3 regions of the Caloranaerobacter longqiensis genome follow, and region 2 is predicted to be linked to each of the others. Evidence: a T-box and tRNA genes for the amino acid it is inferred to sense, from the RefSeq annotation. Region 2 holds a T-box; the other regions hold tRNA genes.

Region 1 (3,290 bases), on a different contig from region 2:
GATACCACTTATATCTTTAATGTATACGCCGTCTATCCCGTCTTTTTTTATTACCGCACTTTTAGGTATTTTTAGTCCATAGTAAGTATCAGTAATTATCTCAACATCAACATACCTTTCATTATAGAATTTATATAGATAACTATCAAATTCAAATATTACTATATTTCCATTATTGCCTTTATTTACTTTATAAACTTTACCTTTTATTTTTTCATTTTTTTCTATAAACTTTATATATACATCTTTTCCTTCATTCAATCTATCTATACTACTCTCAGACGTTAGTTTTACTACAAGATACCATTTATAGTTGTCAATTATTTTAAAAATTGGTTCACCTAAAGTAACTTCCAAATCGTTATTAATTTTATGTATATTCCTTTCTATAATCCTAAACTTATCAGGAGTAAAATTCGATAAACTCTTTAAGCTATATACTTCTTCCAAACCGTCAATAGTATAACTTACTAAACCGCAATTTTTTGAATAATAATTTGCTTTTGCATTTTTCAATCTGTTTTGTAAATTTTTACGCATTTCATACAGTTTGTCTAAATCATTAGCTATTAACGAATTGTTACCAAACAAATCTGAACGCTTATCTAAATCTAATTTTAAATCTTCTGCTACTTGATTTACTTTAACAAAGTTACCTTCTAAAATGCTTTTTCTCAAAATATCTATTTTCTCATCTATAAAAATCTTATTCTTTTCTATATCATTCGAAAATATCTCCTGTGTTTTAATCTTATTGCTTAACTCTTCAATCCTTTTATTTATAACATTCAACTCTTCTGCTATTTTATGATTCTTATCTGATGCTACTACTTGTCCTATCAAAGTCCCTAATCCAACCTTTTCGCCTTCATTTTTAGCAAAAATTATTTTACCATTAGTTGTCGCTCTATATACAACTTCATTTTTAAAAATAATTCCTTTAGCCTTTTCAAAAACATCAATACTACCTTCTTCAACTATTACTGTAGCTGCATTTGTTACACAAAACGTTGGTAACATTCTTAATGATAAATAAATTATTACTATTATTACCAAACCAATTCTAAACTTTTTTCGTCTTCTTCTTTTTTGTTTTCTTTTATCTTTAGTCATAATATCACCACACCAATTTATATTATATTTCTTCATATCTTAAGATTTTCCTTCATCATTTTAACAATAAGCGTTATTTACATACAAATACAACTAAAGACCTATTTCTGTTTATAAGTCAAGTATATCATAATTCTTACATCAACTTTACAAACTTTTAAAAAATATGTATAATATATATTGCTCTCGGGATGTAGCGCAGCTTGGTTAGCGCACAAGTCTGGGGGACTTGGGGTCGCTGGTTCGAATCCAGTCATCCCGACCATTCTCGCACAAAATAACTGGGAAGGTAAAACCTTCCCAGAACTTGTTGCCAAAACATTTATTTTTATAAATATGTGTTCATCAACACTTTAGCACCTAAATATAAAAAGCAGGCTAACAGCTATTAGCTGTTAGCCAAAGTACCATTAAGTACCATTATATTATGATACAGATTAGCCCTCCACTACCTTCGTTTACGATACGCTGAAGAGTTTTCTGAATTTTAATTCTCACATCATCAGGCATCATATTAAGCTTGCTCTGGAGTTGCTCTTTTACTAAGTCATGTAGTGTTTTGCCAAACATATTTGATTCCCAAATTTTTGAAGGATCATTTTCAAACTCATCTAATAAATATTTTAGTAATTCTTCACTCTGCTTCTCTGTTCCAATAATTGGTGATACTTCAGTTGTTATATCCGCTCTAATCAAATGTAAACTTGGGGCATTTGCACGCAATTTAACTCCAAATCTATTACCTTGCCTAAAGATTTCAGGTTCATATAATTCTAATTCTTCAAGGCTAGGAGGTACTAATCCGTATCCTTTCTCTCTTACATCTTTTAATGCACTTTCTATTTTGTCATATTCTTTCTTAGATTTAGCAAGTTTAGAAATTAATCCTAATAACTGATGTTCTCCAACTATTTTATAGCCTGTTATTTCACTTATTACATCATATAATAAATTATTTTCAACATCCATTTTAATATTAGCTATTCCCTCACCTAATTTAATCTCAGTTATAGTTGCATTTTCAATAGCTTCACAATCTGTAAATTTATCTAATGTATTTGTAATATCCCTAATTCGATATAATTCTGTTACAGTTTCCTTAATTGAATTGAATATATTTTCACGTATCCAATGTTTATTAGATAATCCTTCAACCCAACTAGGCAGATTGATATTAATCTCTCTTATTGGGAATTCTAGCAATACTTTTTCAAGAATATTATTAATATCCTCTATAGACATATTTAAACAATCTACTGCAATTACTGGTGTCTGATATTTTTCCTCTAAACTTTCTCTGAGTGCTATTGTACTATCTAAATCTGGATGCCTTGAATTGAGTAATATTACAAAAGGTTTACCAAGTTCTTTTAATTCACTAATAACTCTTTCTTCAGCCTTAATATAATTAGACCTTTCAATGTCTGTTATAGAAGCATCAGTAGTTATAACTAATCCAATAGTAGAATGATCAGTTATAACTTTTCTAGTCCCTATTTCAGCAGCTTCTTCAAATGGTATCTCTTTTTCAAACCATGGTGTAGTAACCATTCTAGGCATATTATTCTCTTCATGTCCTAAAGCCCCTTTTACTATATATCCTACGCAATCTACCATTCTGACTCTGAATTTAACATTATCTTTCAATGTTAACTCAACAGCTTCACTTGGAACAAATTTAGGTTCAGTTGTCATTATAGTTCTACCAGCACCGCTTTGTGGTAATTCATCATTAGCTCTCTCTTTTCTGTATGTATTATCTATATTTGGTATAACTAGTAATTCCATAAACTTTTTAATAAATGTTGATTTACCTGTTCTAACAGGACCTACAACTCCAATATATATATCTCCATCCGTTCTTTCAGCAATATCCTTGTATATATCGAAATTCTTCATCCACTTTCCCCCCTTTATATAATATATTGAAGAATCTCCATTTTTAGTATAATTTCCCTCTCAGAAAAATATAAATTTGGACTCAGTTCTTAACATTATATATATATGAAAAGATTAAAATAATATGACATGCTAACAAAAAAAAGACATCCTTTCGATGTCCTCACCAATTAAATCCAGTTTCATGTACAATTTCTTCCATTTCATGTTTCTTATCTCTCATCATTAAATTAAAAACAGAATATCTAACATCTTTTCCTTCATAAAGAACTCCATAA
Region 2 (3,290 bases):
AGTATATTTGGATAGTATTTAGAAAGGAAATGAAGGATACATTTAGAGATAGAAAGACCATATTTACTAGTATTATAATACCAATACTGATATTTCCTATTTTAAGTTTGGCATTAGGTAGTGGAGCTTCTGAAATTATAGAAGAGGGGACAAGGCCTATTGAGATAGCTGTTATTTCAGAAAATGATAATGGACTTTTAAAATATTTAAATACACATGAAGGGATAAATATTGTAAATACAGATGCGCCTGAAAAATCTTTGGAAAAACTTGAGGTTAAGGCTATAGTAAAAATCGATAAATATTTTGATGAAAAAGTAAATAAAGGTGAATTTGGTACAGTTGAAATAATATATGATGAATCTAGTCAAAAATCTTCAATGGCGTATCCTAGATTGAAATCAATAATTAATGATTATTCTCAAATTATTGTATCTAAAAGATTAAAAGAGTTAGGAACAGATAATAATATACTTAAGGTTGTTGATATTAAAGCTATATCAGTGGCTAAAGAAGATGGATTTGGTATTATTATGTTTTCTATGATGCTTCCGATGTTCCTTACTATATGGTCAGCAGTCGGTGGTATACCTGCAGCCACTGATTTAGGTGCAGGAGAAAAGGAAAGACAGACACTAGAGCCTCTTTTAACAACTAGAATAAACAGACTTTCATTATTGATAGGCAAATATTTTACAGTTGTTGTTGCTGGAATTATAGCTACTTTAGCATCTTTGACAGGTTTTATTATAGCGACGAAATTGAATTTAAATTTATTTGGAACTATAAGCAATCTTCCTATAAATACAATTTTAATTATAGGGTTATTTTGTATAGGGTTAACTTTAACTTTTAGCAGTCTAGAATTGGCAGTTAGTTTTTATGCAAGAAACTTTAAAGAGGCTCAGACATATTTGACGCCAGTAACGATTATAATGCTTATACCGGCTTATTTGACCATGTATTTAGATGGAAGAGCAATACCAAAAGTTTATTTCCATATTCCAATAATTAATATAATTTCGATTATTAAAGAGGCGTTAGTTTCTATCTATAATCCAGTGCATATAGGTATAGTTTTAATTTGGACGCTAATCTATATAGCTGTAGCGTTAACAGTAACGGTAAAACTGTTTAATAAAGAAACGGTAATTTTCAGAAACTAATTGACAAACATTAAGATTTTTAGTATTATAAATTTCAAAATTAATAGTATTAGCGAAGAGGGGAAATAGTAGATAATCAAGGTCTACAGAGAGGAAATCCTTGGCTGAGAGATTTCTGACCCGCTGTTTATCGAACCCGTCCCTGAGCTTCTAGACTGAAATTAGTAGGTCTAGACGGTTAATACCGTTAGCTATTAAGAGAGGGCTATATTTTTAGCCAATTAGGGTGGTAACGCGGATAACCTTCGTCCCTAGAATTATAGGGGTGAGGGTTTTTTGATTTTAGAAAAGAATAACAAGAAAGGGGTATAGTTTATGAGAATGTCAAGAATGTATATGCCAACACTTAGAGAAGTACCTTCAGAAGCAGAAATTCCAAGTCATCAGCTTTTGTTAAGAGCAGGCATGATAAGAAAGTTAGTTTCAGGGGTTTATTCTTTCTTGCCTCTTGGATACAGAGTAATGAGGAAAATAGAGCAAATAGTAAGAGAAGAGATGGATGCGGCAGGGGCACAAGAAGTGCTTATGTCAGCTATACAGCCAGCTGAAATATGGAAGGAAAGTGGACGTTGGTATGAATTTGGTCCAGAAATGTTTAGACTTAAAGATAGACATGAAAGAGAATTCTGTTTAGGACCTACACATGAAGAATATTTTACAGATCTTATAAGAAATGAGGTAAAGTCATATAAACAATTGCCTTTAAACATTTATCAGATACAAACTAAGTACAGAGATGAAAAAAGACCTAGATTTGGTCTTATGAGAAGTAGAGAGTTTTTAATGAAAGATGCTTATAGTTTTGATAAAGACGAAGAAGGTATGAAAAAATCTTATGAAATAATGTGGAAAGCTTATGAAAAGATATTTACTAGATGTGGACTAAAGTTTAAAGTAGTTGAAGGCGATTCAGGTGCAATGGGAGGAAGTGATTCCCATGAATTTATGGCTATGTCTGATGTTGGAGAAAGTCAAATAGCTTATTGTGAAAAATGTGATTATGCTGCTACAGATGAGAAAGCTAAGTGCATATACAATTTAAATGCAGATGAAAGTGTTGAATTAGAAACTGAAAAAGTTCATACTCCAGATGTTAAAACTATTGAACAATTAGTAGAGTTCTTAAATGTTCCAGCAGATAAATTTGTAAAAACGTTAATCTATAAAATAAAAGATGAGATAGTAGCAGTATTAGTACCAGGAAACAGAGAGGTTAATGAAGTTAAATTATGTAATTTATTTGGTGTAAGAGAACATGAATTAGAGATGGCAAATGAAGATATAGTTAAAGAAGTTACAGGAGCTGAGGTAGGCTTTGCAGGCCCTATTGGAATAAGTGATAAAGTCAAGCTAATAGTAGATTCTAGAGTAGCTCAAATGAAAAACTTTATAGTAGGAGCTAATGAAACAGATTATCATATTAAGAATGTAAACTACGGTAGGGATTTTGAAGGTCAAATAGTTGAAGACTTATTATTAGTAGAAGAAGGAGATTCATGTCCAAAGTGTGGAGAACCATTGAAGATAGCTAGAGGTATAGAAGTAGGTAATATATTCCAATTAGGGACTAAGTATAGTAAAAGTTTAAATGCTACATTCCTAGATGAAAACGGCAAAGAGAGATATTTTGTTATGGGTTCATATGGTGTTGGTATTTCAAGAACGATGGCTGCGATAATAGAGCAAAATCATGATGAAAGAGGTATAATATGGCCTCTATCAGTAGCACCATATCATGTAATAATAACTATAGTTAGCACTAAGAAAGAAGAACAAGTAAATCTAGGAGAAAAGTTATATAAGGAATTAATGGATAAAGGAATTGAAGTATTATTAGATGATAGAAATGAAAGACCAGGAGTTAAGTTCAATGATGCTGATTTAATTGGTATACCTATAAGAATAACAGTAGGAAGAAAGGCAAATGAAAACATAGTAGAATTTGTACTAAGAGCTACAGGTGAAAAAATAGAAATTTCATCAGATGAAGTTTATGAAAGAATAAAGGCTGAATTTGAAAGACAAGGATTAAAATTATAGATAAAACAATTTTAAGGCGGTCAACGACCGCCTTAAAATTATCGATAAACAATAGATCTTATTTTATCCCTTTCAATTTCAATT
Region 3 (3,290 bases), on a different contig from region 2:
CTCGATTTGTTTATTGCGGAGAGAATAACAGGTTGTCCATCTTCTGGAACTGCTTTAATTTGCCATTTCCAGAAGGATATAAAAGGATAATTATTTTTATCTATCGCAAATACAGGTAGTCTATTCCAATGATATGGTGGAGATGAAACCATTTCTCCATTTGATATGACAACCCCTAGAGGGAAAGAGTCTTTAGCTGTTGAGAAAAAATCGCCATTGATACCAGCAATAGCTTGGGAATTTTTTATCATGTTAGATAGAGTTTCTCTTTTAGAAATTCCTTCTTTATTAAAAAGAACATCTAAGCTAGTGTATTTATCTTTTAAATTTACTCTTAAAACATTTATATTCCACCAGCCGTCAGAGGTAAATTTTTGAATGTGTTCATGTATGACGCCACTTGAAATATTTTCTACAGTTTTTCTTTCATGGAGCAATATTGGCTTGTCTGCAAAACTCATAGATAAGCTTGAAAATATGATTACTCCACTAGCTATATATGAAACTACTTTTTTGAAAAGTCTATTCATAGTTATCACCCTTTGGATTTAGTAATTGGTTATTAAAACCATAAATTTAACTGTTCTTTATTTTTGATAGCTGTAATAAGCCTATCTCTTGCTTTAGGAATATCTTTATATACATTTTTCATAAGCTGTTTTATATATTCTCTTTTAGTATTTCTATTTGCAGGGCAAGGACTTTCTACAGTAGGTAGGTTATGTCTTTTGACAGCTCCTTTTATTTGATGCTCTGTAACATAAATAAGAGGCCTAATTACTGTAATATCTTTTCTGGACATATATGTTTTAGGTGAAAAAGTATTTATTCTTCCTTCATAAAACATGCTTAAGAATAATGTTTCGATGGCATCGTCTGCATGATGTCCTAGAGCAAGTTTATTTAAACCTTTTTCTTTCATAAGATCGTGCAGAGCTCCTCTTCTCATTCTTGCGCAAAGCGAACAAGGATTTTTTTCTTTTCTAATATCGAAAATAATTTTACCTATTTGAGTTTCTTTTATAGTATATGGAACGTTAATTTCTTCTACGAATTTTTTTACTTCGGATAAATCAAAACCTTCAAAACCTAAAGTTAAAGTGATTGCTTCTAATTCATATTTTACTGGGCTAAATCTCTGGAATATTTTTAATCCATATAATAGAGTTAAACTGTCTTTTCCACCTGAAACTCCAACGGCAATTCTATCGCCATCTTCTATAAGGTTAAATTCTTCTACTGCTTTTCTTATTGCTCCTACTATTCTTCTCATGTGATCAGCCTTCCTTTTTCTTGTGTATAATGTTTGTATTAAATACATTTGTTTGCAATATTTATTATATACTATTTAGTTGAAGTTTAGATTACAAAAGGATTACAAAAAATAAAAAACAGCTGAGAATATTCTCAGCTGTTTTTTTCTGGTCGGGGTGGAGGGACTCGAACCCCCGGCCCCATGGTCCCAAACCACGTGCGCTACCAAACTGCGCCACACCCCGTTGACTTATCACGAATGTTATTTTAAAGCATATTGAGTTAACTTGCAATACTGTTAACAACCGATTAATTGAAATTATATCGTAAATTCTAATTAATTCTTGTTATTACTTCAAATTTCTTATCATTACTAAAAACAAATAACTAATATAGAGTTGCAGAAAAATATTTTTCTTTTATTTTTTATATTATATAATATAACTTATATAGTTCAAATTGCAGACCAAACAGGAGATTAAGCCAGCATCTTACAAGACAGGACGTCTTGATTAGGTGCTAGGTATTAGATAAGATGTAGAATTAGTTTATAGTTGATATGCTAAAAAAGAATAACGGACATAGAATGGAGTGATTTGTATGTTAATGCAAACTTTAAAAGTTTTAAAAGATGAACTTATTGTAATGCTTGTTGCTGCTTCACCTATTTTTGAATTAAGAGGAGCTATACCACTTGGAATAGCAATGGGATTTACACCTTTATATAGTACAATATTAAGTATTATAGGCAATTTAATACCTGTACCTTTTTTACTTAAGTTGTTAAAACCTTTATTTGATTATTTTGGAAAGACAAAGATGTTCGGCAAAATTGTAGAATGGATTAAGCAAAGAACTTTAAAAAGAAGTAAAAAAGTTGAAAAATATAGTGCTCTAGGGTTATTTCTTTTAGTAGCAATACCATTACCGTCTACTGGTGCTTGGACTGGATGTTTAGCAGCGACTTTATTTAATATAGATTTCAAATATTCTTTTCCAGCAATCGTGGTAGGTGTATTTACAGCTGGATTAATAGTTTTTATTTTAAGCAATCAAGTTGTTGGGTTGATGTAGATAAAATCAAGTTTTGAATAAAAAAACTGTTGACTTGGTTTATAAGCTGTGATATTATATTTCGAGAACAATTTAATAAAAATCTTGATACCTTATCAAGAGTGGTGGAGGGAATGGGCCCTGTGAAACCCGGCAACCGGTAACTAAAGTTACACGGTGCTAAGTCCCACAGAATGTAGATTCTGAAAGATGAGGTTATCTCAGAAAATTACCTCTTCCTTTTGGAAGGGGATTTTTTTTAGAAAAAAAGGGAATAGTAAAGGAAAATTTAAAATTAGTCAGAAGCCTAATAACTATTGCAATTGTTAGTTAATAAATCAACATAAAAAATCAATAATTGCTAATAATAACCATGTGAATTCTGTTTATACTTATATGTTGAATTTAATATTTAAAATTTAGAATTTAAAATTTAAAATTTAAAATTCATTTAGCATGGGAGGTATGAAGATGAGAAAATGGTTATTTACTTCAGAATCAGTTACTGAAGGACATCCTGATAAAATCTGCGACCAAATTTCAGATGCAGTACTTGACGCTATATTAGAATGCGACCCAGAAGCTAGGGTAGCATGTGAAACGTCAGTTACTACTGGATTAGTTTTAGTATCAGGAGAGATTACAACTAAATGCTATGTAGACATACCAAAAATCGTAAGAAAAACTATAGAAGATATTGGTTACACTAGAGCTAAATACGGTTTTGACTGCGATACTTGTGCAGTTTTAACTTCTATTGATGAACAATCTCCTGATATTGCTATGGGAGTAAATGAAGCATTAGAACACAGAGAAGAAGCAAAAGATGAACTTGACTTAATTGGTGCTGGAGACCAAGGTATAATGTTTGGTTTTGCTTGTAATGAAACACCAGAACTTATGCCACTTCCAATATCATTAGCACACAAATTAGCAAGAAGATTAGCAGAAGTTAGAAAGAATGGTACTTTAGACTACTTAAG

The links. The T-box of region 2 lies ahead of AB4Y15_RS11030 (proline--tRNA ligase). A T-box ahead of a tRNA ligase gene usually reads a tRNA of that ligase, here a tRNA-Pro.
Region 1: it encodes a tRNA-Pro, which carries the amino acid that the T-box ahead of AB4Y15_RS11030 (proline--tRNA ligase) is inferred to sense. The anticodon was not compared.
Region 3: it encodes a tRNA-Pro, which carries the amino acid that the T-box ahead of AB4Y15_RS11030 (proline--tRNA ligase) is inferred to sense. The anticodon was not compared.

Annotation. Positions count from the first base shown of each region.
Region 1 covers NZ_JBFWFX010000003.1:56,837-60,126, reverse strand. The annotation lists gene AB4Y15_RS03665 (biotin/lipoyl attachment domain-containing protein) at 1-1,149, opposite strand, end outside; tRNA gene AB4Y15_RS03660 (tRNA-Pro) at 1,301-1,378, shown strand; gene spoIVA (stage IV sporulation protein A) at 1,534-3,012, opposite strand; gene AB4Y15_RS03650 (NAD(P)H-dependent glycerol-3-phosphate dehydrogenase) at 3,176-3,290, opposite strand, start outside.
Region 2 covers NZ_JBFWFX010000015.1:22,682-25,971, forward strand. The annotation lists gene AB4Y15_RS11020 (ABC transporter ATP-binding protein) at 1-1, shown strand, start outside; gene AB4Y15_RS11025 (ABC transporter permease) at 1-1,166, shown strand, start outside; T-box leader at 1,213-1,422, shown strand; gene AB4Y15_RS11030 (proline--tRNA ligase) at 1,482-3,206, shown strand.
Region 3 covers NZ_JBFWFX010000001.1:310,372-313,661, forward strand. The annotation lists gene AB4Y15_RS01560 (phosphodiester glycosidase family protein) at 1-530, opposite strand, end outside; gene AB4Y15_RS01565 (tRNA 2-thiocytidine biosynthesis TtcA family protein) at 563-1,273, opposite strand; tRNA gene AB4Y15_RS01570 (tRNA-Pro) at 1,423-1,499, opposite strand; gene AB4Y15_RS01575 (COG2426 family protein) at 1,855-2,328, shown strand; SAM riboswitch class I at 2,418-2,524, shown strand; gene metK (methionine adenosyltransferase) at 2,779-3,290, shown strand, end outside.